DNA from 2 places in the Solibacillus sp. R5-41 genome. Region 1 is predicted to be linked to the other one. Evidence: a T-box and tRNA genes for the amino acid it is inferred to sense, from the RefSeq annotation. Region 1 holds a T-box; the other holds one or more tRNA genes.
The links. The T-box of region 1 lies ahead of metG (methionine--tRNA ligase). A T-box ahead of a tRNA ligase gene usually reads a tRNA of that ligase, here a tRNA-Met.
Positions count from the first base shown of each region.

Region 1 (16,138 bases):
ATCAATTGCCGGTAATAAGGCAACGACACGGTCAATATCCACCACATTTCGTAAGTCTGCTTGAATTGCCACCGCCCCTAGATGTTCCAACGATTTTAGTGCACTCTGATTGCGACCTGTTGCAAAAACGGTATGACCTTGTGCAATCAATTGCTTCGTCATTTCTAGCCCAATTCCACTTGTTGCCCCTGTAATAAAGATTGTTTTTTTCACGTATCCACCACCTATTGTTTCACAACTTCTATTTTATCGAACTTCACTTTTACTTAACAGAGTAAATTTCTATTGATATATAGACAATTTCCTAATTTTTAGCAAATATACACAATTTAGGTATAATATTTTTAGCTAATGTACCTATACGCTATTATAATAAGAAGATTATCATTTTATTTATTAAAAAAACTAGTAAACAATTATCCGTTTACTAGTTTCTCGTTATGCCAAATAAATTGGCGAGCGCATCTTTTGTTGTTATGACATCGGCCAATGTGTAAGAATCTAACACCGCAATATAGGCTTTTAACGCTTCATTCAATGCACCTTTAAGCTGACATTCTGCCGAGATTTTACATAAGTTACTTTCTGGATTGAAGCATTCCACGAGATGAAAGTCCTCTTCCGTTTTTCTTACGACCCCGCCAATGTTTATTTCTTCAGGAGCCATTGCTAATCGAATCCCGCCACCGCGTCCGCGAATCGTTTCAATGTAGCCAAGCTGCCCTAAATCATACGTTACCTTCATTAAATGGTTTTTTGAAATTTGATAGGCATCTGCAATTTCTTGAATCGTCGCTAAATGCTCTTGACCTCGCACGCCTAAATACATAAGCGTACGTAAAGAATAATCCGTATAAACTGTTAAGCGCACGTGTTCCACCAACTTTCTATGTATTAGTATAACATTTCCTTCCGAAAGTTCGACTACAATCGCTTAATTTAAAAAAGTATTTTATATATAAGTTTGTGTCTATTTTGTTAAACATGTATTTCCCATACATGTTTGTGTCTGTTTTGTTAAAGATGTATTTTATATATTGCTTTGAATTATAATTAGTCGTATATTGATTGCGAAGGGACGTGTTCAAACATGTTAACAAAACAAACAATTGAAACGATTAAAGCCACTGTTCCGGTATTGGAAGTACACGGAGTAGCCATTACAAAAACTTTTTACTCGAACTTATTTAATGATAATCCTGCGTTACTAAACATTTTTAATCACACGAACCAAAAGAAGGATCGCCAACAAACAGCTTTAGCAAATACTGTTTATGCAGCGGCCGTACACATTGAAAATTTAGAAGCAATCGTGCCTGCTGTCGTTCAAATTGCGCACAAACACCGTAGTTTAGGTATTTTACCTGAGCATTATCCAATTGTCGGAAAATATTTATTAGCTGCCATTAAAGAAGTATTAGGTGACGCAGCGACAGATGAAATTATTGATGCATGGGCACAAGCTTACGGAGTTATTGCGGACGTATTTATTTCTGTTGAAGAAGATTTATACAAAGCAACTGAAAATGTAGGCGGCTGGCGTTTATTTAAAGCGTTTACAATAGCTAAAAAAGTAGATGAAAGCGAATCTGTTACATCATTTTATTTACGGCCTGCTGACGGTGTAATACTTCCTGCTTTCACAGCTGGTCAATATATTAGCATCCGCGTACAAGTACCAGGTGAAGAGTTCTTAATGAACCGCCAATATACAATTACAGAGGGCACAGAAGAGTATTACCGTATTTCTGTAAAACGTGAAGATGATAATAATCCAAATGGTGTTGTATCGAACTTCTTACATGCATCTGAAGTTGGTTTAGGTATAGAAGTGAGTGCTCCAGCGGGTGTGTTCACATTAGTGGAAAATGATAACTCTGTATTATTTATCAGTGGTGGTGTAGGTGTAACCCCATTACAAAGTATGTTAAATACAATGCAAGGTCGCAAAGCTTCGTTCATTCAATGTGCACGTAACGAAAACGTAGCTGCGTTTAAAGAAACAATCGAGGAAAAAATTGCACAGTTAGATGGTATGTATAAAGCAATTTATAGCGATACGGAAGGCTATGTTACAAAAGCAATAATTGAGCCATTCTTAACTTCGGATTCTGAAGTTTATGTATGTGGTCCTTCACCATTCATGGAAGCCGTTATCGAGCAATTAGTTGCACTTGGTGTTGCCTCTGAAAAAATCCATTATGAATTTTTCGGACCAGCAATGGCATTACAAATTCCAACAACAGCTTAATTTAAGTTGTTTAAATTATAAAAACGTATTCATCAAAAGCGAATACGTTTTTATTTTGGAAATTCAGTTATATTCTCTCATTAGAATGAATCGAAAGCTTTTTTTCGCAAATCATCTATTCCTAGAACTTTTGAATAAATATTGACATCATAGGCATTATTATTTTGATACATATAGTTTTTCAGCAGTCCTTCTTTTTCAAACCCTTGTTTCATCAACAACTGATTTGACGCTTCATTTTCTAGAAAAACTACCGCCCCTATACGCGTCAGCCTCATTTCCTGAAAACCGTATTCGACTATTTTCTTTAATGCTTCCGATGTGTAGCCTGTTCTCCAAAAATCAGGATGAACCTCATAGCCAACCTCTGCCCGCCTATGTGCAGGTGACCATAAGTTAAAGCCAATTGTCCCGATAATTCCGGGTGTTCCTTTTCTTTCAATCCCCCAACGGATTCCCTTTTTTTCTTTTAAACCGATTGCAAATGCCTCAATTAACTTTTCAGCTTGTTCCAACTTTTCAAACGTCTTCATTCCGTAGTATTTTGTTACTTCATCGTCTGAAAAAATTTTAAAAAGATACTCTGCATCTTGAAGTTCAATTTCTCTTAAAATCAATCGTTCTGTTTGTAAATTCGGAAACATGATCCCGCCCCCCTTTCGACATGTGAACATTTACTATTTTATACCATTTCGTCTTTGGTAGGTAGTTTGCAATAAAATTTCTTTACTATCAAGCTTGGTTAATTGATCAATACTCACCTGTCCAGATTGAGTATTCCATTTTTGTGAATGAACGAGTAGTTTCAACCAGCCTACTATTTAAATAAGGCGAAAACCTTTCAAATTACAGGTTTTCGCCTTTTTTTATAATGCAACTGGTTCAGAAACGAATTATTTGTTCTTTCTTTTCTTTATAAAAAAAGCAACCAATACAATAGTGAATAGTGCTGCTGAAAAAACAATTAAGCCCCACCTTTTTAATTCATCTTCGTTACTATCGACATTCTGTAGAGTAATAATTTCTCTATCAACCAAAAATTCATCTGCTATTTTCGTGTCGTTTGTTGTAGGAGAACAAAGTGGATTTACCCAATTTTCCCCTTCTTTATTGAGAAAATATAAATACTCGGAGTTTAGCTGACTTTTTCCCCATGTACGATCTTCTTTTACTTTGATGATGTTTTTATCTACACCTTTAAAACTTTTTTGAACTTTTATTGTTAAAACTTTTCCTCCAATTTTTTTTTTGATTTTTTCTACCTCGCCAATTATAACAGCATCATATTCATCGTAAGCAATATTTGGTGGAGAAGGCTCTACACATTTCAATGCAAGGCTTTGTTTTGGCATTATAAATAGAGAGATTAATAACATGGCAATCATTATTTTTTTCATATGAATGTGAACTCTCCTTTTTATCTGTAGCTGTTCATAATTACTAACATGCTACATTATGTATAAATCCATTCATTTGTATACTTCCACATTCATATAAGTCTACGTGTAAAACAGTAAATGGGTATCTAAAGTGATCCTTGCTGATTCAATCAATTACATCCATTGATCCGCCCAGTTCTCCACTGTTCGAAGGGCTAGACCTAAGTCATAGCCTTTTGTAGTTAAAGAATACTCTGTACGTACAGGGCGATCTGCTATGACATTTCGCAGTACAACGTCGCTCTCCTCCAGCTCTTTCATTCTCTCCGTTAGCATCCGCTTACTTAGCTCTGGAATGGTAGCGTTTATTTCACTAAATCTTTTTGGCCCTTTCATTAATGAATGGATGATGAAACACATCCATTTCTTTCCTATCAATTGATAAGCCGCTTCGACTTTATTGCAAACCTTAGTTTCATGATATTGACTAATCAAAACTAACCTCTCCTTTTAAAGTGCACTTATAGTAACCAAGGAATTAATTGTCCATTTAATATTATCATAAAATTCTATTAATTAGGGGCTGAATTAATTGATTAATCAATAAAAATACATATTATTGACACATTTAATTAATCGGTCTATTATAGTTATATATGTAACTCAAACACCGATAGTTTAATATTAAATAGTTTAAAGTTAAACGGTTTAATTGGTGACTACTTTGCCATGGTATCATAGCATTTCTCTAACTTTACGAATGTCATTTTACATGGTCATAAAAACATTGAGTTTACAAGAAATAACTCTAAAATTCTATAAGGATTTTTTAGATATCAATATAAAATGCATACTAAGGAGGGAAAAAAGCAATCTTAACAGCAAAGAAGTGGTATTTAATAATTGCTTTGAATACCATTTTGCACTAGCAATCGGAATTATATATAAATTAGCGAAAAGAGGATTATATTATGAGTAAACAAAAGAAAAAAATCCACTATGCTTGGTGGTTATTAATAGGCTTATCTATCATGGTAGCTGTTGGTAAAAATGGTATTTCAACTGCAGGTGGATTATATCTAACACCCGTTACTCAAGACTTAGGCATCGGAATGGGTAGCCTAACATTGTACTTTAGTATTGCCTCCATTGTCACAATGATTTTCTTACCAATTGCTGGTAAATTAATGGCAAAATATGATATTAGATTAATATTAATCGTTTCTATTATCTTAATGGCTGGTTCATTCGCAATGTTCGGGTTTATGAGTTCAGTTTGGGGCTGGTATTTATTCAGTATTCCAATGGCAATTGGTTCAATTTTCATCACACAAATGGCAGGTCCTGTTTTAATCAATAACTGGTTTAAAAAACATAATGGTTTAGCAATCGGCATCATGGTTGCAATCGGTGGTGTATTTGGTGCAATCATTCAACCAACAGTAGGTAATTTAATTGCTACACAAGGTTGGAGATTTACGTATATTGCTTCAGGTATTGTTGTAGCGGCTATTATCGTTCCAATCGTTTTATTAATAATTCGTATGTCTCCTAAACAAAAAGGTTTACAACCATTAGGTATGGATGAAGTAGTAACAAATGAAAGTGCATCTGCTCAACAAGAAACAGCAAAAGGTGTTTCAGCTGCAGTAGCAAAAAAATCTAGCGCATTCTTTGCTCTATTAGGCTTCTTCTTCATCATCACTTCGATTGCTAGCTTTAGTCAACATCTTGCGCCATTCGCAATGGGCGTTGGCTACGATATCAAATTTGCAGGGACTGCACTAGGTGCAATGCAAATCGGTGTATTAGTTGGTGCATTATCTTTTGGTGTATTAAGCGATAAAATTGGTGCAAAAAACACAGCAATATTTGCAATGTTATTAGGTTTAGTTCCAGTTGGTATTTTTGTAACTGTTCCTGAAAACCAAACACTATTTATGGTAGCTATTGTTATTTTTGGTTTTATCGTTTCATCTCTTGGAACATTAGGTCCACTTTTAACAACAGCGCTATTTGGTAACAAAGATTACAGTCAAATCTATTCTACTGCCGCAATCGGTTTAGCAGTTGCTGGTATCGTAGCGTTACCGGGTTATGGTTATGTTTACGAATTTACTGGTAGCTATACATTTGTACTGTATGCACTTGCTATTATGTTACTTTTAAACGCAGTGTTAGTTCATTTAGCGTTTAAAGGGAAAAAGAAATTAGAAAAAGCTGGTCTGTGGAAATAATACGCTCCCTTTAGTATTAAGCATATAAATCACAAAAAAATACCCGCTCTCCTTCAATTGCGAGAGCGGGCATTTTTTAATTCAGCAACAATTTTCATGAATTAAATATTATTCTTTTTCAATGTGATCTCGCTAGATAAGACGGAAAGACCATGTATATCGTACTCAACTTACATTCCTTTTTAATGAATTTCAAAGTTAATAACAATTTAACCTTAATTTATTTATCCATTATTTTTTTGTAATCAAATAAAATGAGCTTATCCGAAATTTTATGTTCCCCTACTTTTTTAAAGCCTAATTTCTCATAGAAATGATGATTTCTATTATTGAGATGTGGTGTGTCTAAACTCCATTCGACTGCATTGGGAAATTCAGCTTCAATTCGTTGCATTATATGCGTTCCCAATCCTTTATTTTGATAGGTATTTGCCAAAAAGATACGGTTTAAACGATATTTTGCCTCCTTCCCTTCACGTATATCGATCCCCCCAATAATTTGCTCGTCATACCAAATTGTATAATGTAAGAAGTTTTCAACTTTGTATAATAATCGTTCGGATGATTCATTAACTGGACTCGTTTCAAAATCTTGATATTTATTTAAATCATTTGCAAACGCTTCTTGTTGAATAAGTAATAGCTCCTCTACTTCTTCCTTGATTGTTGGTTTGATAGCTAATGCCATGAAATTCCTCCTTAAAATTGCTTGTATATGACACTTTTTCAAATGTTTCAACGGATTCAGGCAGATTCATCACAAATTGATATTCATATGGTAGCTTAGTATCCATTAGGATAAACTGAAGTACAAAAAGGACATTCTCTACATAACTTCTCCGGAATTGATTTTGCTCTAGTTGCAGGGATATTAATAAATATCTCTACTCCAAAAACGTTGTATTGCAATGGCATCGACAAACTTTTCTCCAAAATCATCATTACCAGTAGCCACTACAATACCAGGACCAATTTTTGCACTCGAAGCTTTTAAAAACGGAACGCCCGTTCGAGCAACACCAATTGGTTTATAGTGACGGAATGCTTGGTTGATATTAATTAGTATGTCTTGATTGAATTTGGCTTGATTGTCTGCCCTTACACCAACAACATATAGGGCATCAAACAAAACGGAGTCTGTTGTTAAATAAGTTTCAGTCGCCATTAATTTGACTCCATCCTTACTTTCAATTGCTCCTATTCGCTCAGCGATAATACTATATCTCACACCGTATTTTGAGAGCGTTTTGAACACATTATTTACCTCTATCGCATCGAACCCATTGCCAATAAGTACACCGACTTTAAGTGTTTGTGGCAGTTTTATTGTATTTGCTTGACTCAAGGCAGGAGAAGAAGCCGTAACGTTTGATTGTTCTCCAGTTGGTTTTTTCACTCCTACATTTTTAGCAATAATAGTAGCCATTTCTTTATCTACATGGACAAACATATCCACAACTTGTTGTCGAACAGATTGACTATTCACTTTCCCTACCTCGAAGCTAAAGGCATTGATGATATGCTGCTTTTCTGGTGGTGACATACTGTTCCAAAATAGCCTTGCTTGCGAGAAATGATCATCAAAGGATTTACTTCTTGCACGCGTAATATGACCTTCCACTTTTTCTTCATAATGAACAAACCCACCTTCAGCTGCAGTAGATGTCGATGGTGTATTATTCACAAGTGAGTTTTTATGATAGCTTACTCGCCCTACATTAATCGTCTGACGACTAAAGCCATTGCGCTGATTATTGTGAATTGGGCATACCGGTCGATTAATCGGAATTTCAGCAAAATTGGGTCCCCCTAAACGAAGAAGCTGTGTATCGATATAAGAAAATAAACGACCTTGTAACAGCGGATCATTTGTAAAATCAATGCCCGGTACAACATTACCAGGATGGAAAGCCACTTGTTCCGTTTCTGCAAAAACGTTGTCAACATTACGATTCAATGTCATCTTACCAATAATCTTTACAGGTACTATTTCCTCTGGCCAAATTTTCGTTGCATCTAAAATGTCAAAATCAAATTTAAACTCTTCTTCCTGCTCAAGCATTTGTATACCAAGCTCGTACTCTGGAAAATTACCCATTTCGATTGATTCCCATAAATCTCGTCGTTGAAAATCTGTATCTTTCCCTGCAATAATTTGCGCTTCATCCCACACAAGTGAATGAACGCCTAATACTGGTTTCCAATGAAACTTTACAAATCTAGACTTCCCTTTGTCATTTACAAAACGGAAAGTATGGACTCCGAAGCCTTCCATCATTCGGTAATTTTTGGGGATCGCCCTATCCGACATCAACCACATAACCATATGTGCACTTTCCTGATTATTCGCAACAAAATCCCAAAATGTATCATGTGCGGTAGCTGCTTGTGGCATCTCATTATTAGGCTCTGGCTTCGCGGCATGAATTAAATCTGGAAACTTCATCGCATCTTGTATGAAGAACACCGGGATGTTGTTTCCGACTAAATCATAATTGCCCTCCTCTGTATAAAACTTTACGGCAAATCCACGGACATCTCGTGCTGTATCCATCGAACCAGAACTCCCAACAACATTAGAAAATCGCAAAAATACAGGCGTTTTTGACCCTGCTTTCTGTAAAAATCCTGCTCTTGTATATTCTTTCATGGATTCATACAATACAAATTCACCGTGTGCCGCATAACCTCTTGCATGAACTACACGCTCTGGAATCCGCTCATGGTCAAAATGCGTCATCTTCTCCCGAAAATGAAAATCCTCCATTAATGTTGGACCTCGAACTCCTGCTTTTAAAGAATCCTCATCATTCGAAACTTTCACACCTTGATTTGTCGTCATCTTTTTCCCATCATTATTTACGCGAAACTGCTTAAGTTGCTGTTCCTTTGCATCATCATCTTTCCCTTGATTAGACCAAGATTTGTCCACGAAATCCCCTTTCTATACTTAACAATTTCTAAATCACATTTGTTCCATATACAATATATGTTTTGCGGATTAAAACATACTTGAGGAATTATTCAAAAACTTGATTAAAACTCAGTGCAATGTGACAATCATTCTCCTTTTAGGTACCACAGCCCGCGCGTGAGACCTTTACAAAAGTTTTCCCATCAAACCTTTTCTAGCTTCTAAATACACTTTATGATCACAATTTTCACAAGCAAATTTTCCATTCATATTCTTTTTATACAGTTGATATTTTGGACTTCCTTCCTCTACCAAGAACGCAGTTTTACAGCAAAAGCATATAACTTTATAAGTAATCATAAAACATCCCCCTTTTGTATTTGATCCATATTTCGAATTAAATGCCAGTATAAATAAAGCGCAAGTATCAGTGCGACGAGCGCAAAAAGAACCGCTACATGCTGCAAGGAATACCATTCCGCAAACATTCCTATTAACAATGTGAAGATAATTTGCGCAACACTTTGAAGTAAATTTAGGGAACTACCAAAACGTCCCATCAATGTTGGTGGAATTGTTTTTTGATAAATGGTCGCATAGCCCGAGTTGCTAAATGCCATGAAAAAGCCAAGCGCAATAAAGGTTATGATGGCGAAGATTAAGGTAGGTGATGCATAAAATAGCGTGTAGCTTAAGATCGTTAGGAGAAAACCTAAACCGATATATGTTTTTAACGATAGTTTATTTACGAACGCCGTTGCAGCGATTCCCCCAACAATGGCTCCTACACCTGCAACACTTACAACAATTCCGTACATTGTATCCGATGTTGCAAGTACATCTTTTAGAAAGGTCATTTCCTGTGAATCAAGTGCGAAAGCAATCATTAATGCGCTTGTGTAAACAGCCAAAAATTTAAATAGTGCTGGTCGGGATTTAATAAAAGCCCACACTTGTTGGAAATCGGTGCGTATCATCTGCAATGTAATCATTTGCCGTTTCTTTGCATCGTCTTCCTCAATTGTAGGTAATAAAGATATTGCCCACGCACATGCGAAAAATGTAAATCCGTTAACCCACATCGCAACACTTGTATTACTCACCGCAATAATCGCCCCAGCAAGTGCCGGTCCAATCATAAATGAGCCTGAACCAAGTGTGCTATTTAACGCATTGAATCGTTGTTTATCGTCATCCTTCACAAGCTTTGTAATAACATACGTGCTACTTGGACCAAAGAAGCTACTCGCGATATTCGCTAAAAATATGAGGACATATATAAGCCAAATGGATGTGATTAAGGGCATGATACAAACGATGATACCCCGCACAATATCACTAATTATCATCAATTTCTTTTTATTTTGTCGATCAATAATGGAGCCTGCAAAAAAACTACTTATTATACGAGCAACAGGACCGACGATATAAATTCCAGCAACTGCTGCCGGAGAATTGGTTAAATGCCATACCGATAAATTCAGCGCGATTAAGTAAATCCAATTTCCTAATGTAGAAAATCCAAGTGCCCCTAGCAATACACCGTATTTCTTGAAAAAAGCCATTCTTTTCCCCCCTTACCTACTCATACGTTGCCTTACTTTTTCACTTGCTTCCAAGGCCCGTTTATAGCAAACATTAGCCTGTTTATAAGCATGAAGTTGCTCATAAAAATTGCCCCATACCGGTGCATAATAGAGCACTAATGAATAATATTGTTGCTCGTCAAAGTATGGAAATATCCGTTCTTCTAGCTCTTTTAATGCTGGTATTGTCAATTCACCATGGCTTGCAAATTGCAGCAATTGTCGTTGGTAAATTTGATGTGTTACATGAAATTGATGTTCTGGATACTTTAATAACAGTGCATTGAGCTTTTCTAAATCACCTTGCTGATAGCAGGTACGCATCCAGTTGACGGCTGAAAGTAAATCTTCCTGATGCCTATTTGCTTTTTCATAATGGTGCATTGCTTGTGAAAATAACCCCTGGCACTCATAACAATAGGCAATATTATTATGTAAAGAACTCCACTGCAACGGATTTTGAATGGCTTCCACATTAGAAAGGATATCCAGGGCGGCATCAAATTCAATTTGCGCCTCTTGAAAACGATGCAGATCATTGTAAATAACGCCCTTCATTGAATACAGCTTCAATTGGAAAAGCGGTTTAAATTGATGTGAAAATAGCTTCGTTGCGTTTTCAATATGCACGAACGCTTGCTGAAACATATAGCATCGATGGGAAGCAAACGCTAAATGATAAGCATAATTGGCCTGCTCGAAAAGACTTGCCTTTAGCAAAAATTGCCCGCTATGCTGCGTCTTTTCCCTTTCGACCAGTTCCATAAATTGATGATTTGATAAATGGGCAAAAGCCGTAATAGATACGTACAATTGTGTAATTCGATCATTGCGCCATGTAATGAACGGTGCCATCGTTTGAATAAATTCATTGGCTTCATCGAGTACATTTTCGGCTAGTAAATAGCGTGTATAAATAAGCCCTGCAAAAATTGCAAGCTCCTGTTGGTATTGCTTTGTATGTATGTTCTTTACTTGCACAATTTCTTCATTAGAAAGTGCTTCATTTGATATTAATTTTTCATAAAGTTGTTCAAGAAATGCGATTTTTTTATTTCGTTCATTTTGTTCTTGCTGTAAATCAATACCTAAGCGTCTAAAAAGGAGCTCATACACTTTTGGCTCCGCAATAACAACACCATTTTCAATTCGGCTTAAATAAGATGGGGTACAAATACCGACAGCCACATCATCCTGTTTGAAATTTTGCTGCTGGCGATTATATTTGATTAATTGTCCCCACGCTTTTGCTTCGTCCCCTTGCATTCCGATACACCCCCTTCTTTATTTTACCAAATGTAGAAAGGAAATTATTGTGTATATTGTCTGAAAATTATAAAACTACTTGATTTATTCGCATGGAATTACACAAAATACTAATTGTTAAAAGTTAATGTGTAAAATAAGTTATACAAAAAAGAAAAGTCATCATTACGTTTAAAAATGATGACTTTTCTTCATATACTATTATCTACTTTTCATTCTCCTGCATTCTCAATAATTCTTCATCGATTCGTTTCACATCTATACGCTCATATAGTGGCTGTATATTGTTAATGACTTGTGGTAAAGTCGCATTTACTGCCCATGAATCTAATGAAATATTTAACATTTGTTGAATTTCCGCACAAGCAAATGGTAAAAATGGTTGCAATAATTGTGCTAAATTTTGAATAATGAAAACACATGTTGCAAGTGTTTCTTCGCATTTCTCAGGCTGTTCATTGACCGTGATCCAAGGTTTTTCATCATCAAAATAACGATTTGATGCTCGTATTAAGTCAAAAATGGATTCCAAGGCTGGCTTACTATTTCCTTGTTCAATTAATTCACCTACAAGCTCATATTGTTGTTGAACGAGCTTTTCCATTGTGGCGTTAATGGCCACTTGAGGTACTTGACTTGCGAAAGATTTTTCAATAAATTTCAAATTACGATTCACAAAATTAGCAAATGCACCTAAAAGCTCTCCATTATGACTATAAATAAATTCTCTCCATGAAAAATCAGCATCTCGACTTTCTGGTGCATTGATCGTTAAAAAGTAGCGCAATGAATCAGGATGGTAATTTTCTAACATATATGGTGCCCACACTGCCCAATTTTGACTAGTAGAAATTTTTCGCTTTTCGAGTGTCAAGTATTCGTTGGATACAATATTTGTTGGCAAACCCTTGTTTTCGATTCCCATTAAAATAGCAGGCCAAATCACACTGTGGAACGGAATATTATCCTTGCCATGTACATAATATGCCTTCGTATGTTCATTCCACCATTTCCCGATTTTTTGTTGATGCAGCCTACCCCACTCTATACTCGCGGTGTAATACCCAGCAACCGCTTCAATCCATACGTAAATTTTCTTCCCTTCAAATCCAGTAACAGGTACATCAATTCCATTTGGTAAATCTCTTGTAACAGCGCGGTCAGGTAGGCCTTCCTGTAAATAACGTTGCGTTAAATGAATGGCATTTTCGCGCCATCTTTTTTCATGCTGTGCTTGCTCAACGAAAGCTTCTAATTGTTGTTGGAATTGACTAAATGCAAAATAAAAATGTTCCGTTTCCTTTATTTCTGGTTCATTTCCACATAGTTTGCAACGTTTTTCAAGCAAGTCTAATGGGTCTAATATTTTTGAACAATAATCACATTGATCGCCGCGCGCTTTTGCCCCGCAATTTGGACATATCCCTTCAACAAAACGATCCGGTAAAAACTGCTGATCAATTGGACAAAACGCTTGTTCAATTTTCTTTGTATATAAGTGCCCATTTTTTAATAGTTGTAGGAAAATACTTTTCACCGATTCATGATGATGTTTTGCATCTGTACGCGTATATAAATCATACGTAAAGCCAAGACGTTGAAATGTATCAACGAATTCTTGGTGGTAACGGTCAGCAATCGCCGTTACGGTTGTATTTTCTTGATTTGCTCGAATAGAAATAGGCGTTCCATTACAATCACTGCCCGAAACATATAAAACCTCTTCCCCTTTCATACGGTAATATCTTGCTAAAATATCCCCTGGTAATAACGATGAAATATGTCCTAAATGTAACGATCCATTTGCGTAAGGCCATGCGCCTCCGATTAATACTGCCATGATACAATTCCTCCTATGCGACTTGAAAGTAACAACTTGATAATTCAAAGAAAACGTTAAACCCTGTTGGTGTTTTCCTTCCTAATCAAAGTGGGATGAACAGTTGTTACCATTGCATTGTCGATTAATTTTACCGTTTTTTCCACAAAAAAAGCCCTAATCGTATTTATACGATTAGGACGAATTTACTCGTGGTACCACCTAAGTTTTGATAATAGTTCGCACTATTAACCTCCATCAGTACGTGTTCATACTGCTGCTGTTGTAACGAGTGCCATTCTCGTCGTAGCCTACATCAATTACGCCTCGGCGTAATTGCGTCCAGATTTTTTTCAAGCTCGCTTGAAAATTTCATCTAAAAAATCTGTGACATCCGCTGGGGCTTAACTTGGTTTAGCCAGAGGCTGAATCAAGTTAAAATTTCGGTACGAAGCTCAAAGGTCATATTCAGTAAGTTTTGTTTGCTCCATTCCCACCATCAGAAGCTCTCTAAAAAACGCGGCTTACTTACTCTTCCTTCTCAACGCTAACTATTTCATTACTTCCCATAAATAAGGGCTAAAATACATTTTACCATCATTTTTTAATTTATCAATACTCTAACAAAGAAATTGTACCAGGTGCAGGGATGTTAAAAAGCACCGAACAAAAATTCACTCATTTTTGTTCGGTGCTTGCTAATTTTTTATCTCGGTAGATGATTTAATAATATTACCGTTATAAAATTGCACTTTTTCATAATCTTGCTTTGGTACTTGTAGCACAAATGTATGTGGAATGCCTTCTTTTTCACAGTTTGTTCCTTGCACATCCATTAACTGAACCGCTAATTTTCCAGCATCATTGTAAACACCGTCCACGGCAATACCACAGCTATCAGAATAGGTCACGAGAAATACGGCCATATAGTTGTCCATATCAACTGTAAAGCCTTCTACTTTAAAGCGGGCTTGTAGCTCCTTTAGCTGCCCTTCTGTACTGGCATATGATATATATGGGACAAGTGATTCGTAAACCGGTGCAATCTTTTCTTCGTATTTAACGATTTCAAACGGCACCGCCTGCTTTTCTGTAAATAGCATTGCACCATCGTTGTTACTACTACTGCAACCTGCTAACACTAATAAAAGAAGGAATATCCAGTATTTCTTCATGTTTGATTTCCTCCAGCTTCTCAAAAAAAATCTAGTTAATCCTTATATAATTTTATTAAATATTAATCAGTTTATCAAATTTTTGCTTTAATTGTTTGTGCACCCGGTGCAGGGGGAATAAAAAGCAAAAGCCATCATTTTATAGGAAACAAAATGATGACTTTCTATTGTTTAAAAAACCGTATTAATTCTATATTCTACTATAATAAATAACACCACCCTGCATTTTGGCTTCAACCATTTCATTTTCTACTAAATAGTCGAGTTGACCAAGCGTTTCTGACAGTGTTAATCCTAGCTGCTGTTGATATATTCGTTCAAATAACTGTGTCGTTAACTCAAAATTCGTTTGAGGCTTCACTAAATAATCATATACTTTTATAGCACGCTGTTTTTGGCGTTCAAGTCGCTCGTCAACTAATTTCCCGATTTCGGTAATTTCCCCTCCATGACCTGTATACAATTTTGAAACGTTTAAGGCCTTCAACTTCTGAAGTGACGCGTTATATTGTAATAATGATTTTGGACGTTCCATCGATAAATCAGCAGGTGGCTCTACTAAAGGATTCGATGATGTGCGTTCGAGCAATAAATCACCGCCGATACATTGTCTCGTCCCTTCCTCTAAAAATACGAGATGACTTTGCCCATGTCCTGGCGTTTCATACACCATTAACCCTTTATGACCTGGTATCTCATCCCCTTCTTTTAAATAGCCCGTTAAAGGTAGGGAGCCAAATAGTTCAATTTCACCTTTAACTTTTAAAATTCGTTGTATATATTTTTCTGGCACACCGCCTTCTTTTAATTGCTTGGCGTAAAACGTGTTGTGATAGTGAAGAAATTCAGGTGTTTTTTTCATCCAATGATCGACATAGGCGTGACCTAGTATTTCAGCATGGCTAAAAGCATCTACCCAACCTACATGATCTGGATGGTGATGGGTTAAAACAACTTGCTCCACATCCTTCATGTCATAGCCCGCACTTCGAATCCCCCATTTAAGTGCATCATAAGCTTCCTCTGTTTTTGGACCTGCATCAAACAATGTGAGTGCATCTCCCTTTACTAAAAAAGCATTGACATCCCCAACCGCATACGGTGTTGGTATTTCTATTTTAAAAGTTTCCATTGTCCAATCCCCTTTATGTCTATCTATTTGTGAATGGTTATTCATTTATTCTAACTCTTTATTTTCGTTTCGTCACGTTAAAGGTTGACAGTTTTGCCTTTCACTTATATAATTTTCGATAATTCAAAATTTATAGGCGATGAAAAAGCGAAGTAAATTATTGTGATGGTTAAAGAGAGTGCCGTAACCGCTGGAATCGGCATAGCCCGCTCAAATAATTGAACCTACTTTGGAGCCGTTATGAAAACATAACCGTACCCTTTGCGATAAAAAGGTGAATGAAGTTGCACATATTGATGTGAACATAAGGTGGTACCGCGGAAACAAGCGTTTTCGTCCTTGCAGATGCTAAGGATGAAAACGCTTTTTATATGGAATC
Region 1 covers NZ_CP024123.1:1,781,241-1,797,378, reverse strand. The annotation lists gene CSE16_RS08530 (SDR family NAD(P)-dependent oxidoreductase) at 1-213, opposite strand, end outside; gene CSE16_RS08525 (RrF2 family transcriptional regulator) at 428-871, opposite strand; gene hmpA (NO-inducible flavohemoprotein) at 1,091-2,251, shown strand; gene CSE16_RS08515 (GNAT family N-acetyltransferase) at 2,332-2,895, opposite strand; gene CSE16_RS08510 (hypothetical protein) at 3,145-3,648, opposite strand; gene CSE16_RS08505 (winged helix-turn-helix transcriptional regulator) at 3,805-4,125, opposite strand; gene CSE16_RS08500 (MFS transporter) at 4,602-5,867, shown strand; gene CSE16_RS08495 (GNAT family N-acetyltransferase) at 6,088-6,555, opposite strand; gene CSE16_RS08490 (catalase) at 6,739-8,799, opposite strand; gene CSE16_RS21545 (hypothetical protein) at 8,968-9,141, opposite strand; gene CSE16_RS08485 (MFS transporter) at 9,138-10,346, opposite strand; gene CSE16_RS08480 (helix-turn-helix domain-containing protein) at 10,359-11,633, opposite strand; gene metG (methionine--tRNA ligase) at 11,839-13,473, opposite strand; T-box leader at 13,646-14,006, opposite strand; gene CSE16_RS08470 (putative periplasmic lipoprotein) at 14,151-14,627, opposite strand; gene CSE16_RS08465 (MBL fold metallo-hydrolase) at 14,818-15,759, opposite strand.

Region 2 (16,138 bases), 1.7 Mb from region 1:
CAGCATTGGCCGCATTTTTAAATTGCTGAGGTAAGAAATAGCCTTCTGATGCTGATAATTCTTCCGCCTTTGCAATGGCACCTTTCATTCCTTCTGGGCCCGGTGTTAAGACTAAATCTGCACCATATGCGCGTAATAAATTGCGTCGTTCAAGTGACATTGTTTCTGGCATTACTAAAATTGCCTTATAGCCTTTTGCTGCTGCAATCATCGCAAGACCGATCCCTGTATTACCTGATGTTGGCTCAATAATTGTGCCACCTGGTTTTAATGTACCATCCTTTTCAGCCGCTTCAATCATCGCTAGTGCAAGACGATCTTTAACTGAAGAACCTGGGTTAAAATATTCTAATTTCACATAAACCGTACCTTCATCTTCACCCGTAGCGTTATTTAATTTGACAATCGGTGTACGACCTACTAAATCCGCCACTGAATTTGCTAATTTGCCCATACTATCCATCCCCCTCTTAATCCCTACAAACTCTATAGGTTTTCCTTACTTCGTATTTTATCAATTTTTACTAGACATTGTCAATTACCTTTACCTATGTTTTTATAAAATTTTCAGATTATTTATTTTACCCACATTTTAACTTTGCGCAAAAAAAAAAACCGATTTACAATATAAAATATATCGTAAATCGCATTTTTTATTTATTTTTTGTTTCTCCATAAAACCAAGTTGCGTCAAATGCCCCCCAAAATGCTTCAGGTGTAATAGACGGTGATAATTGCTCCAATGCAATTTGGCGTTTTACATGATGTTCTACATCTTCATAAGAGAACGATTTCCCTTCTAGTACTTCTGCGACATACGCAATCGCATAGCGACCATCACTTAATACGAAGGGCTTTGACGTTTCTTTTGCTTTTAATTTTTGAACGGCTGAGGAAATCGCCTTCTCCGTTGTGGATTGACCTTCTGTAATAAAGCCTATATCCCCACCAAGACTGGCAGATGCTGCATCAATTGAATGCTCCCGCGCTAAAACAGAAAAATCTGACCCATTTTTTAATTCCTTTTCTACGCGCTCAGCATCTTCCTTTGCATTGACAATAATAATGCTCGTTCGATACGTCGTTGAAATATTATAAAGAGATTTATTATCCTCATAATATTTTTGTCCTGCTTGATCTTCTACAACAAGATCATGCGTTAAAACTTTTTCTAAAATAAGCTGTGCCCGTATTCTTTGACGTAGTTGCTCTGTCGACAAACTATGTATTGATGAATCATTTGCATCCTGTGCAGATCGTAGCAAAGCGATCTCTAAATCAATCTCTTGATCCGTTACATCAATTTTATACTTTTTAGCGGCCTTCTCCATAACAGCCTCATTTACTAAGTCCTGCAATGTCTCTTTTCCATATCGGCTTTCCATTGCTGCAAGCCACTGTTGGCGCGTAATGACCTCTCCATCAACAGTAGCCACTTGCTCGCTACCGCCTTTTGATGTTGAATCCTCAGATGGGAGTAACCATAACACAAACCAAAATAAATTCCCTATTAACAAAAATAATAATAAAAATAACGTTGGTTTCGTTTTTAAGCGTCGTTGTGTAAACGGTATATTTTGCGGTGTTTGTGGTGTAGTTTGGTGTAAATTACGATTGGATTTCATTCACGAATCCTTCAAGTTCTTCTCGGCTGAAGTGATACTTTTCTAAACAGAAATGACATTGCGCCTCTGCTTGACCATCTTCAACAATCATGTCTTCAATTTCTTGCACACCCAAACCAATTATAGCCGAACCAAAACGCTCTTTTGAACACTGACACTGGAACTGAACAGGCATTGACGATAAAATTTGAACATTTTCTTTCCCTAATACTGCTTCTAAAATTTGCTCTGGCGTATAACCTTTTTCAATCATTTTTGACACAGGCTCAATCGATGATAAACGCTTTTCAATCTCATCAATCGTTTCGCCTTCACAGCCTGGCATTAATTGAATGATAAAGCCACCTGATGCTAAAATCGTATTGTCTGGGTTCACTAATACACCTAAACCAACAGATGAAGGGACTTGCTCTGATTTTGCGAAATAGTAAGTAAAGTCCTCAGCAATTTCCCCTGAAACGATCGGTGTTTGACCTGAAAACATATCGCGTAAACCTAAATCCTTCACGATTGTTAATGTTCCCTCTGTCCCAACACCAGCACGCACATCTAATTTACCTTGCTCATTTAAATCAAAATGCACTTGTGGATTTGTTACGAAGCCACGAACATCCCCTTTTGCATCTGCATCGATAACGATTGGACCAATTGGACCGTTCCCCTCGATTTTTACGGTAATTTTATCTTCACCTTTTAACATAGCTCCCATCATAACAGCAGCTGTCATTGATCGACCTAGTGCTGCAGATACAATCGGCCATGTATTATGACGCTTTTGTGCCTCGTTCACCGTTTCTGTTGTCTTTGTTGCAAATGCCCGTACTTGTCCGTCAAATGCAATGGCTCTTACTAAGTAGTCCTTCATGTTGAAATTTCCTCTTTTCTATTGATTTCTTTTATAAATTATATGCAAACCTTTTAATGTTAAAAAAGTGTCAACTACATCAATCATTTGGCTTTCACTTGCAATTAATTTCGCTAATCCACCTGTTGCAATGACTAACGGCTCTTCCTTGCTTTGCATTTTCATCCGATTGACAATCCCCTCAACTTGCCCTATAAAACCATAATACACACCGGCTTGCATCGCAGCAATTGTATTTTTACCTACAATTTGCGGTGTTCGCGCAATTTCTATACGTGGAAGCTTGGATGCACGTGTATATAAAGCTTCTGTTGAAATGGCAATACCCGGTGCAATGGCGCCTCCCATATAATCACCGCGTTCATTTAAATAGCAATACGTAATGGCCGTACCAAAATCAACAATAATTAAAGATTTCCCTCCATATTCGGCTAATGCCGCGACCGCATTTACTATGCGATCTGCACCGACTTCACGTGGGTTTTCATATTTAATATTAAGTCCTGTTTTCACACCCGGTCCTACCACTAATGGTTGAATCGAAAAATATTTTTGGCACATTGCCTCCAGAGCAAACATAATAGGTGGTACAACTGAGGATATAATAATTCCATTAATTTGTTCAAACATAATGCCTTCATGCGAAAAAAAAGCTTTAATTTGCATCGCATACTCATCTTCTGTTTTCCTTGTGTCTGTTTCCATTCGCCAATGATAAATCAGTTTATCATTTTTATATACCCCTAAAATGATATTGGAATTGCCAGCATCCATTACTAAATGCACAACTGTCACCTACTTTTTTTCAACGTATTCTGTTTCAAAAATTCCTATAAGGCAGAAATTGAACCATTTTTTAGTTTCCTTTTCAATTAAAAATCACCATTTTGACAAAGGTCAAAATGATGATTTTTTGAATGTATCAATAAATTATTTTGGTTGGTCTTCATCGATGCCTTGTTTACGTTCTGTTGGGACATCTTTCTTTAAATCTGCGACCGTTGGATTTGTTGCTTGACCCACAACCTCTTCATTAATAGTAGCTGAACCCGCCGTTTCTACTGTTGGCATTGACTCTACTTTTATTACTTGAGGTGTTGATTCTTCCTCTACGATAACTTCCTCTGGTGGAAGTGTACCGTTGTCACGTAAATGCTCGATTTCTTGCGCGTTCAATGTTTCTTTTGTCATTAAAGTGTTCGCAATTAAATCCAGTAATTCACGTTTTTCTGTAAGGATTTGTTTTGTACGTTTATATTGTTTATCAACAATGTTTTGTACTTCTTTATCAATTTCATATGCAATTGAATCTGAATAGTTTTGATCTGAGTTAAAGTCGCGTCCTAAGAATGGGTTCGCTCCTTGGCTCGAGCCGTATTGAACAGCACCAAGATTATCACTCATACCATATTCCGTAACCATTGCACGTGCAATACTCGTTACTTTTTGGAAGTCGTTATGCGCACCTGTTGAAACTTCGCCAAGTACGATTTCTTCTGCTACGCGTCCACCAAGTAAACCCGCAATACGATCAAGTAATTCTTGCTTCGTCGTGAAGAAACGCTCTTCCTTTGGTAACATAATCGCATAACCACCAGCTTGACCACGTGGCACGATTGTTACTTTATGAACAGTATCTGCTTCGTCTAATTCTAAACCAACAACAACGTGACCTGCTTCGTGGAACGCCACCAGTTTTTTCTCTTTTTGAGAGTAAACGCGACTTGCCTTTGCAGGACCCGCAATGACACGGTCTGACGCTTCATCGATATCTGCCATGTTAATTGTTTTCTTATTTTTACGAGCAGCAACAAGTGCACCTTCGTTTAATAAGTTTTCTAAATCCGCACCTGAGAATCCTGGTGTACGTTGTGCTACCGCAGCAAGGTCAACCGAATCAGCAAGTGGTTTATTACGTGCGTGAACTTTAAGGATTGCTTCACGGCCTTTTACATCTGGATGTCCAACCGTAATTTGACGGTCAAAACGACCTGGGCGTAATAATGCTTTATCTAGGATGTCTGGACGGTTTGTCGCAGCGATAATAATAATCCCTTCGTTTGCACCGAAGCCATCCATTTCAACTAGTAACTGGTTTAATGTTTGTTCACGCTCATCGTGACCACCACCAAGACCGGCACCACGTTGACGACCAACTGCATCAATCTCATCAATGAAAATGATACATGGCGCATTTTTCTTCGCATTTTCGAATAAATCACGTACACGAGATGCACCGACACCGACGAACATTTCAACGAAGTCAGAACCTGAAATCGAGAAGAATGGAACGCCTGCTTCACCAGCTACTGCTCGTGCAAGTAATGTTTTACCCGTACCTGGAGGACCTACAAGTAGGATACCTTTAGGGATACGCGCACCAATTTCTGTGAATTTTCGATGATCCTTTAAGAAATCAACCACTTCTACTAGCTCAGCCTTTTCTTCATCAGCACCCGCTACGTCAGTGAAGCGCACTTTTTTCTTTTGGTCATCATACAGCTTGGCTTTTGATTTACCAAAGTTCATTACTTTATTACCGCCACCTTGAGATTGACTCAAGAGGAAGAAGAATAAAATAATAATGATTACAAATGGAATCATGCTCGTAATAAATGTTACAAAGCCGCTCGTTTGTGGTGCTTCTTTAACAATTACTTCTGGATAATCCTTTTCAATTTGCATGATGCTATCAATGGACTCTTTGTCATTTTCAAGGATGTTTACAGTGAATGTTTCACCCTCTTTAGCACCTTTTAATTGTCCGACTACTTTATATACTTTATTGTCCGGTTGCACCGTTATTGATTCAACCTTTTTACTATCTAAAGCCTCAAAGAATTCGTAAAAACTCATTTCTTCAGTTGTCTTTTTACCACCATTAAATGTGCCAAAAATCCCGATAATCACGAGAAATATTAGTAAATAAAATATGGTGTATCGAAATATTCGATTCATCCCCAGCCTCCTCACAACATTACAGAAAAACTATAAGTAAAATCTTAACATACGTTGAAAATTTCATACAATGAAAAGCATCGATTATTTTTAATGTTCGAACGAATTATGACGAATTTTGCTCAAATTCAAAATTAGAACGAGTACACTTCATGTTTTAAAATACCAATATACGGTAAGTTACGGTATTTTTCCGCGTAATCTAAACCATAGCCAACAACAAAGCCGTCTGGTACTTCAAAGCCAACAACATCCGCATTTAAAGGCACTTTACGACCTGAAGGCTTATCAAGTAATGTAATAATTTTAATTGATTTTGCTTTACGGTACTTAAATAGGTCCACTAAATAACTTAATGTTAAACCACTGTCGATAATGTCTTCAATAATTAGGACATCGCGACCTTCTACGCTCGTATTTAAGTCCTTCACAATTTTGACTTCACCAGAAGAAACTGTTGCATTTCCATAGCTCGTTACATCCATGAAATCTAATTCTACATAAGAATCAAAGCGCTTCATTAAATCGGTCATAAAAGGCATCGCCCCTTTTAAAACACCAACAGCAAGTGGGAATTTGTTTGCATATTCTTCTGTAAGTTGCGCACCAAGCTCCTTAATACGCTCTTGAATTTGTTCTTCTGTAATTACAATTTTCTCAATATCATTTTGAATCATAAGTAGATTCCTCCTTTAATTGTTTAAAGCTTTTAAATGTGAGCGACAAGTAACACTGAATCATGTGCTGCCAATCTCACATCTGAAAATTGATTGTTTACGCGTACTGCCATTACTGCTAAGAGTTCATTATTAGCATCCACTAACAATGGCCAATGAGCTCTTTTTACTAAAGGAATCTTCCCATCAATAAAAATACGTGCTACTTTTTTCTTCTGTTGCATGCCACTTAATGCAATGCGATCCCCATCCTCACGAATCCTCACAAAAAGCGGAAATTGAATCGCAGACGCCGTAAAATAATATGGCTGATACATCGCTAGTAAGGAGTCCTCACACTGCGTAAGCGCTCCAATATAAACGCGTAATTCCCCGACTGAATTCCACTCATTTAACGCGAGTTTTTGCTTCGTCAATTGACGCGGTTGCTGATTTTTTTCAAAGACAATTTCACCGTATTGCTGCCGTGCAATATAGTCCTCAGGTAAATTCACAGAGCTACTACCAACAGACGTGTCAAATAGCTTTAAAATCGATGTACATAGTGCATAGCTTTGAATCATTTTTGAATCATGATACAGATACTTTAATAGTATTAAAATGAATCTTCTTTGTAAAGCAAGTGGTTCTCTTTGGAAGTCGGATATTACAACTTTATAACAATTTTCCCTCATTTCTTTAAAAATCGTTGAAAAGCGGGTTTCAGCAAGTTGCATTAAATAACGATCATCTTCTGCTATTTGATCAGCTAGTTGCACGACATGGTGTGAAATTGAAGGGTTTTCTCGCTTTAAAAGGGGTACGACATGATGACGAAAACGATTTCGAGTATACGTGTCTTTCTCATTGCTGGCATCCTCACGATAAGTTTGCCCTTCTGTATGTAAATATTCCCCTATCTCGCTTTTTGTAACAGCTAAAAATGGTCGAATGACAAAATAATTTAAAAATGGTCGTTTTGGCACAATTCCTTTCAATCCATTTAAAGAACTTGCCTTTGTTATTGCCATTAACATGGATTCTAGCTGATCATCTGCATGGTGAGCAGTCACTAATTTATCGATTTTTTGCTCGGTCATTATTTTTTCAAAAAAACGATACCGCTCACGTCGGCAAATTGCTTGGGAATTTCCACCTTCTTTTTCTAAATACTCAGCAATTGGAATTGCACAGCTAAACACAGGAATTTCCCACTTAGCACATATTTGTTCGACAAAATTTCTGTCACCTTCTGAAGCTTCCCCACGCAACATATGGTCCACATGCGCTACAAATAATTTTATTTTGAAATAATGTTGAAATTTATACAAAAAAGAAAGAAGCGCCATTGAATCAACGCCTCCAGAACAAGCGACAAGCAATTTGTCCCCACTTGTAATTAATTGATGTTGTTTAATATAAGCCGAAACTTGATGCTCTAATAGGTGCATCCTCTCACCTCATTCTATATAGTACAAATCAATTACGCCTAGGCGTAATTGATTTGTACTTAATTAACTATACGCTGGACGGAAAACAGACCACGGTGCTGCAATATGGTGTAGTTGGAATAACATGACCGTGCAATCATCATTTGTTGGGTAACGTTGTTTAAACTGGGCCATTACATCATAGAGTACCACTTGAATCGATACGCCCTTTTTGATACCTTGACGGATTAGTTGTAAAAACAACTCTTCTTGCTTAATCCAGTTTTCTTGGCTTGCAAATAAGCCATCCGAAACCATAATAATGATATCTTCTGAAAGGACTGAAATCATTTCCGTATCTACAGAAAAGTCCGGTAAGAAACCAATAGGTGCCGCTTTACTTTCAATTTTAAATAAATCAGCCCCACGGAGTACATACGTTGTCATTCCGCCCGCTTTCCAACACCAAAGTGAACCTAATTGTAAATCAACTAACGCAAAGTCGATTGTTGCATACATATCTGAATCATTTTTGAGCGACAATACATAGTGCATCGTATGCATAGCTGTTTCAGGATCCATATTATAGGACAAGCATTCTTGCATCATTTGAATTAAACGACTACTTTCACGCTGTGCAGCATTGCTCGTCCCCATCCCATCTGACAGCATTATTGCCATTAAGCCTGTATGGATCGGGAAAACACTATAAGAATCACCTGAGACTTTTTGATGTCCTTTAGAATGTTTATATATATCATACTCCAATTGATAACGAATTGCTGAGCGAAACCTTATTTGCCGATAAAAAAGTGGTTTCTCCTCGACATGAATTTGTTGACCTTGTAAGGGCTCATGTAATAATTCGTATAATAATTGCTCCGCTTGCCGAATGACAGTATGTTCATCACGGTCATCTGCAATCGAGCAAATAAATTCTCTTGCGCCCACTTCAGTTTTTATCCACTCAATATGAATGCATTGCACTTGATGTTGCTTTAAAAATAGCTGTACATAATCATCCATTTCATCCGTACCTACCTCACTATGACGATCATCTAATAATTCTTCTAAATGATGACTTAAATCACGTAATTGTAGGGCAATCATTTTCTTGCCATGATAAAACTGCCTCTCCATGTGCTCTTTATGTGTAGCTGTTTCGAGTTCCTCTAATAATTTTGCCGATTTAATGCATTTTATCTTTAATTGTTCTTCCGCGCGAATTAATTCTATTGGTTTTGAGCCCCTTCTTGCCATTCGCCAATTTTCAATGGTGTTCTCCATTTCTCGCTGTGCTCCCCAGCATTGCTCGTAGCGGAAGCAACTCGAACAAATCATATAAGAGTCTTGGGGAATCGCGGTTGGATGCTCCTTTGTAAAGCGCTCAAACACAAGGCTTTTCATAAAAGAAACAAATTGCTGAAACTGTTTTAAATGTTCATTTGCCAAATTTGTACTTTTCACCTGTATCGGGTCAGTGCCTAATGTTTGCTGCTCATAGTATTGTTGAAGATTTCCCAAAGTCGCTTGAGGAAGCAACATAAAAAGAATCACTCCCACTAAGATTGAGAGGAAATAAACACTATCAACCGGTAAGGTCGCATCATAAAAAAAGAAAAACACACTTGGTATCATACTGAAAATGGCAATTCCGAAACGACCTGTGTCTTGCATTAATGCGGTAAATAAGCCTGTGCATGCATACAGAACAATCATGCCTGTAAACGACAAATTCCCTACCCCTAATAGCAAACCCATCGACAATGCAAAAATAACGGTCGTCCCAACTGTCGAAACAGCAGCGACAACACAAAGAATTAAGTGGAATGCTATAATCGGCAATGAAAAATAATAGACAGTAATACTTTGCATACCTATTAGAACAGCGGCAAGTACAACGAGCAGCGCGATAACCTTTTCCTTTGCCCACTGGTAATTTTTCATTTCACTTAGCGGCACAAATAATTGTGTCATTAATAACAGCATTACAAGGGCAAATAACCATTCATACAATACATACACTTGCGTTAATAAAGGTGGGATTCCCGCATACGTAACCACTTGCCAAACAGTTTGGATTACACCAATCGATAGTGTCACTGCTATATAAGGCGAAATACGGGTATATTTAAAACGCATAATGCCCTCAATTAGCAAAATTTCAAGTAATAAAATGACCACTTGTCCAACACCTAAAAATAATGTACCCGCAAGGCCCCCTATGAATGTTGAAATTTGAAATGATTTGTATTGTGTGCGAACAATAATCCAAAAGGGTAGAAAAAATGGGACCACCGCCTCAAAGAACGTGGCTTGTGCTAAACAAAAAGCGATGAATACAAAAGTGACATCTACTATTTTTCTAGTCTTTTTTGTATACGGTGGTGTAGAAAATGTAGGAAGGGGGAGATACTCCGAATATTCATTGACAACTGCCATAACAATCACCTTTTCCCTTTTTTCCAATTATTATACAAATGATAGAGTAGGAATTTTGTCTGTTTATAGAATAAGGTTCAATAAATCGTTCGACGGCTTTTATTGTGATTTTACGCTTTTATATGCCTTCATTCGTCATAAGCAGAAAATAATTTTTTGATTTACAATCAATTATGCCTTAGTTAATTATGTCCGGAATCAGCATTGTAATTAGTCTGCACGATGCAGATCAGTTAGCCGTAGTCACATAGCCTTTCCGGTTACGTTACATCCTCTGGAGGCTTAGGCCAACACGATGTTGGTCAAGAAGCGGCGTGCTTAGCCAGAGTTTCACTAGTTCAGCTGACGTCCCAACATCTACTGAAATAAATTAAAAAACTTGTTGACACTTTACATAAATCCTTGTATTATTAATTTTGTTGTTAATTTTGGCGGTGTAGCTCAGTTGGCTAGAGCACTCGGTTCATACCCGAAAGGTCGTGGGTTCGACTCCCTCTGCCGCCACCATTTTACGGCCCGTTGGTCAAGCGGTTAAGACACCGCCCTTTCACGGCGGTAACACGGGTTCGAATCCCGTACGGGTCATACTGGAAAGAGCTACCTTTTTATAAAAGGTGGCTCTTTTTTATCGTTAATTGGCAATCATAGTGCATTACCCTCTATAATAAGAGGTGTGAAAAGGAGGTATTTTATATGATTCAAAACTTTACATATCTTGCATTCCTTTGTGGTATTAGTATGCTGTTGATCGTCGGTGGCGTGTTGCTAACTAATTTGCCACTTCCATTTCAAATTATGATGATTATTTTTGGACTTATTGGAGGCATCATTTGCTTTATTACACTCATCCGCTTACTTGTTAAGCATAATCAAGACCCCAATGAAAAATAAAAAAGGACATCCTCTTGTACAAAGTAGCGGGCAAGGGGATGTCTTTTTTATACAAATTTTTAACTGCACTCTTTGTTAACCAAAAAAAGACAGTCTACTAAGTAGCCTGTCTACGTCTATTTAACACTTTTTCTACGTTTCAAACAGTCAGCAAATTACCCTCTACGAGCTCCTCGGCCACCGCGCTTTGATTCCGTTGCACGTTTTAGCGTAGATAATCGTTCATCACTATCTTTTAAGAAACGCGCCATTTTTTGCTCAAAATTTTCTTTTGGTTGACGATCATTACGATCGTTTGAACGATTATTATCGCGGCGAGGACGTTGTGAACGCTCTGGGCGATCTGGGCGATCCGGACGTTCTGGGCGTTCTGGACGCTCTGCTTGAGGTTTTGCCTTACGAATTGAAAGACCAATCTTCCCATCCGCTTCAACATTCATCACTTTTACTTCGACTTCATCGCCAACTTTAAGATGTTCATTGATATCTTTTACATAGTTGTCCGCCACTTCACTAATATGAACTAACCCCGTCTTACCATCTGGTAGCTCAACGAACGCGCCGAAATTTGTGATCCCTGTTACCTTACCTTGTACTTTGCTGCCTACTTCAATTGACATAAAAAAAATGCTCCTCCTTAAAATTTAAGCGACCTTTACATGAAAAGTCAGTTATCAATTGTTCTGAAACTTATATTGAATAGTTTCTTCTCTAATTATAGCTAACATAAAAAGAGTGTCAACAAGACACTCTATATAAAGGGAAATAATACCAACTTTTTTTGTGGCATTACGCTAGTATAACATCCGTTCACTGAAATGAATCGAGCGAATTTCAGTCAAAACTAATCCTGTTTGTCTGAGTCTTCTTCGTTATTTTTTTCTGTTGCTTTTGGAATTGTAAAGATGTATTCGCCTTCTTCAGAAAGGAAAAATTCTTTTCTGGCTAGCTTTGCAATATATTCATCATCTTCTAGCTTCATGATTTGTAAATTCAGCATCTCCTGCTGGGCGGTCACCTCATTAAGCGCTTCCGTTACAACATCTTTTTGCTCAATTTTTGCTAGTAGCTTTTCGTTTTGAGCCATATTCACATTCACTAAAAAACCGATAACCGCAACAGCTAAAACAAAAAAGACAGCCATTCTTCTTCGACGTAAAACTGCTTGCTTTGCTTTTGCCTTTACTTTAGCTTGTGGATTTGAGCGGACATAGTCATTGTTCAACGATTGAACATTCTGCTTATGTAATTGTTCTTTTGTTTTCCTCCCTAACATTCCGTCTCCCCCTCACGATAAAATTAATTATACTCATTATACGAGTTCATTTCTTCTTTTGAAAGGATTTCGCTAAATATTTCTTATAAAATTTATAAAATGGTCTAGCTAGTAGAGCAATTCCATTCAATAAAAGACGAATGAGACTACGAATAATCCGAACAATTAGATGCCCTATAAAGAAAATTGGTTTAATTAGTATATTTACAATAACCCGTCCTAAAAAACGTGCTATTTTTTGAAAGATAAATTCATAAGCAAAGATACCAGCAATTTGGGCAAGTGGATCCACGACACGCCATTGCCCACCCTTTACTAAAAACAAAAAGTAAAATGTACATATACCGAGGGAAATCCATATTATCCATTCCACTAAATATGTGAAGCGTCTCATTATTTTACTCGGTATTTCGTTTAATACTGTACGTGTACAATCAATCACTGCACCAACAGCGATTCCACTTATAAACATCACAAGGACGCTTACAAGCTGCGCACTCATCATCATCCAAACAATTTATGGAGGAAGCTTTTTGATAGTCCATTTTCGGAATCGTCATATGATAATTGCTTTACTTCACCCTCTAAAGTTAGTAAGCCTTTATCTACATCTAAATGGACAATACGTAGCTCCTCGCCACGAATTAATAGATGCCCTTGTGAGGTATTAACAAAAAATTCTTCTTGATCAAATCGTTCAATTGACTTTACAGATGTCATATCCATTCGTTTGCGATTGCGAACAGTAACTAAGTGATCGCCAGAAGAAATTGTATAACGGTTGCTTTCTTGATGGATTGTCATTTTAGTCCTCCTTTAGCTCATTGTTTTACACTATATGCTCGTACTTATTAAGACATGCCTCATGTAAAATATTTGATTGCTTGTCCGCTAGTAGAAGTTTCCCTTAAAAAGGATTACTCTTTAAACCAAAAAAAAGCATGACAACTTATTCGTTATCATGCTTAGAAGCTTATCAATTACGACTTGGCGTAATTACTTCAGGATTTGGAACGACCACTAGAAGAAACTTACTTGCATTCAATCCGCCACCTATAGAGGAAGGAGTCTTCTGCTGAATGAAGATAAATAGATGTTCTCTACGATGATTATATGTACTATACATACCATCAATTCAGGTCATCTACTATTCTTCATCATCAATAAATTCAGGTTCTACTTTTTCTAATCGCTCTTCTTTTAAAATGGTAAACATCTTTAAGGCATCTTCTTTTTTTACCATCTCACGTAACTCTTCTACGCGAGCCGTCACAATCTTTTGGCCAAATCGAATTGCTAGTTCATCGCCAACTTTCACTGCACTGCTTGCCTTTGCAATTTTTCCATTAATCGCAATACGGCCTTGTACCGCTACTTCTTTTGCCAATGTACGGCGCTTGATTAAACGAGACACTTTTAAAAATTTATCTAAACGCATGGAATTATTCCCCTCTTTCTATTCGTTTTGCCTCATCCCAAAAGGCATCTAATTGATCTAATGTAAAGCTTTCGAAAGTTTTCCCAATTTCTTTGACACGTTGTTCTACATAATTAAAACGGCGCGCAAATTTTTCGTTTGCATGAATCATCGCCTCTTCTGGTGAGATTTTATAAAAACGTGCGAGATTCACAAGTGTAAATAAAACATCACCAAATTCATCTAAACGTGTTGTCTGTGAACCGTTAGCAATCTCTTCACGGAACTCTTGCCATTCCTCAGCAAACTTCTCCCATGCATCTTCTACATTTGGCCAATCAAAACCAACTGTTGCTGCCTTTTTTTGATAATTATACGAGGTTTGTAGAGTGGAAGTCGGACGATATTCATTTTTTAATAATAGGACGTCGGCTTCAGGTCCCTTTTCTGCCTTTTTGATTGCTTCCCAATTCGCCACAACTGCTTCTGCATCTTCCACAGAAACATCTCCAAAGACATGTGGATGGCGGCGAATCATCTTTTCATTAATAGAAGCTAGAACTTCTTCTAATGTGAAATAGCCATTATCTTCTCCGATTTGAGCATGTAAAAATACTTGTAGTAGCACATCCCCAAGTTCTTCTACCATAGCGAAATCATCTTCAGCATCCACCGCAGCTAAAAATTCATGCGCTTCTTCTAATAAATACTTTTTTAATGATTCATGCGTCTGCTTTTGATCCCACGGACAGCCCTTTGGCCCGCGTAACGTGGCAATAATTTGACGGAATGTCACCCAATCACGTAACGCATCTTCATCATTTTGAACAGGTGGTACATAAACAGTCGTTAAATTATTGATTTCTGCTGCCTGGTCGAGCTCATATAATGGCACTGTTCTAAGTTGTTCTTGAGAGGATCCTGCTGCTGTCACAATCGTTATCGGATAATCATCTCGGTATTTTTCCATTAGTGTCAACTTCACTTCTGAAGCGCTAAAAGCATCGTATACTTGCGCAATTAAAATGTGCTGACGCATATTCACATCATGCATTGACATACTTGTACCATCTAATAATTGAAAGCCTTCAATTGGGTCAATTTTTAGCGCTCCGAAAATTGGATCTAAGAAACTTTGTCCACCTTCAATTACAAGCTGGATTTGTCCTTTTTTATGTGCCTCAATTAAATGTTGCACGGTTTGCTCTGCTACAAGGGGATGCCCTGGTACAGCATACATAATATCCTCATGTGCCACTGCTTCAATTAAACGCTGGGCAATTTCCTCATAAACAGGGCCAAATGAGCCGTGTTTCACATAAATTTCATCGAAGCTCGTAAAGTCAATCCCCTGTTCACGTAAGTCTTGTAACACTGGATGATCGTCTGTACGAACAAATAAATTTTTTGCTGCTTTAATTTTTTTATAAACGCCCATTTGCATTTGATCAAAATCTGCTGCACCTAGACCTATCACTGTTAATTGATTCAAAACTGCCACCTACTTCTTTCGATTTAACCATAATTGATATGCGGCCATGCGTCTACCAAGGGGTATTAAAAACCACTCTTTTTCTGCTAGCACACGTAGTCTCCCCACAACGGTCATAAATGTAAACGCGCCAACTCCTACAAGTAATAAACTATATAAAACGGCTGTTATGCGGCTGAATGACATGCCCTCTACAAGCTCATTCAACAGCCAAATCGTTCCTTCAACAGCGACAATCATCGCCACACTCGCCAACAATAAATGCCAATAAAATTGCCACTTTGCAAACGCTGCCTTCGTCCATTTTTTCAAATAAATAATGAGTGCAATCGCTGTAAGATAGAGCCCTATATTACTTGCAAGAGCAGCACCAACAATACCGAATTGTGCTATAAAAAGGGTATTCCCCAAGTATTTTACCGCAATACTCGTCACAAGAAAAATAGCCGGTAATTTTAATTTGCTATAGCCTTGTAAAATCGCTGTAAACGTTAAAATAATCGATAAAGGGATAATTTGCATGACATAAATGATTAACACATTCGATAGTGCATCCGTTGTAAACAGCATCTCATTCACATAGGGCATCACAACAATCAACCCAAGTGCCGCAGCTACACCAAATAACAGCGAACTGCGATACGTCAGCTGAATAAATGGCAATGCCCCGCGCCCACTCGTCTTTTTCGCTTTAAATGCTACAAGTGGAACAATCGCGAGCGAAAGTGATGAGGCAATGACAAGTCCAAGCTGGACAAGTGGTTGTCCTCTATCATAGATACCCTTTAACTCCATTGCCTGCTCTTTCCCCATACCCGATTCAATTAATAAAGGGTAAATCGTGAATGAGTCGACTAACTGGAAACATAATAATAAAAGGCCGCTCATACTAATGCTAATGCTATAAATTGTGACCTCTTTTATAATTGGCCACACCTTCATTTTTGTTTTCACATGCTCTTTCGGGGAGGGATTCCTCTTCACAAAAAATAACAATAATGAAATACCTGCAACTTCTCCGATCACCGTACCGAAAATCGCCATTTTCCCCGCTTCATAAACGGATTGCGTAAAGGACAGTAAAAT
Region 2 covers NZ_CP024123.1:71,269-87,406, reverse strand. The annotation lists gene cysK (cysteine synthase A) at 1-454, opposite strand, end outside; gene CSE16_RS00410 (peptidyl-prolyl cis-trans isomerase) at 654-1,625, opposite strand; gene hslO (Hsp33 family molecular chaperone HslO) at 1,609-2,490, opposite strand; gene CSE16_RS00400 (type III pantothenate kinase) at 2,509-3,276, opposite strand; gene ftsH (ATP-dependent zinc metalloprotease FtsH) at 3,421-5,448, opposite strand; gene hpt (hypoxanthine phosphoribosyltransferase) at 5,583-6,125, opposite strand; gene tilS (tRNA lysidine(34) synthetase TilS) at 6,158-7,555, opposite strand; gene CSE16_RS00380 (SpoIIE family protein phosphatase) at 7,619-9,976, opposite strand; tRNA gene CSE16_RS00375 (tRNA-Met) at 10,407-10,483, shown strand; tRNA gene CSE16_RS00370 (tRNA-Glu) at 10,490-10,561, shown strand; gene CSE16_RS00365 (sodium:potassium antiporter) at 10,670-10,867, shown strand; gene CSE16_RS00360 (S1 domain-containing RNA-binding protein) at 11,023-11,487, opposite strand; gene CSE16_RS00355 (FtsB family cell division protein) at 11,712-12,143, opposite strand; gene yabQ (spore cortex biosynthesis protein YabQ) at 12,190-12,648, opposite strand; gene yabP (sporulation protein YabP) at 12,648-12,947, opposite strand; gene CSE16_RS00340 (RNA-binding S4 domain-containing protein) at 13,291-13,581, opposite strand; gene mazG (bifunctional methyltransferase/pyrophosphohydrolase YabN) at 13,586-15,052, opposite strand; gene CSE16_RS00330 (putative polysaccharide biosynthesis protein) at 15,062-16,138, opposite strand, start outside.
Region 2: it has a tRNA-Met gene. The T-box ahead of metG (methionine--tRNA ligase) is inferred to sense a tRNA for this amino acid. The anticodon was not compared.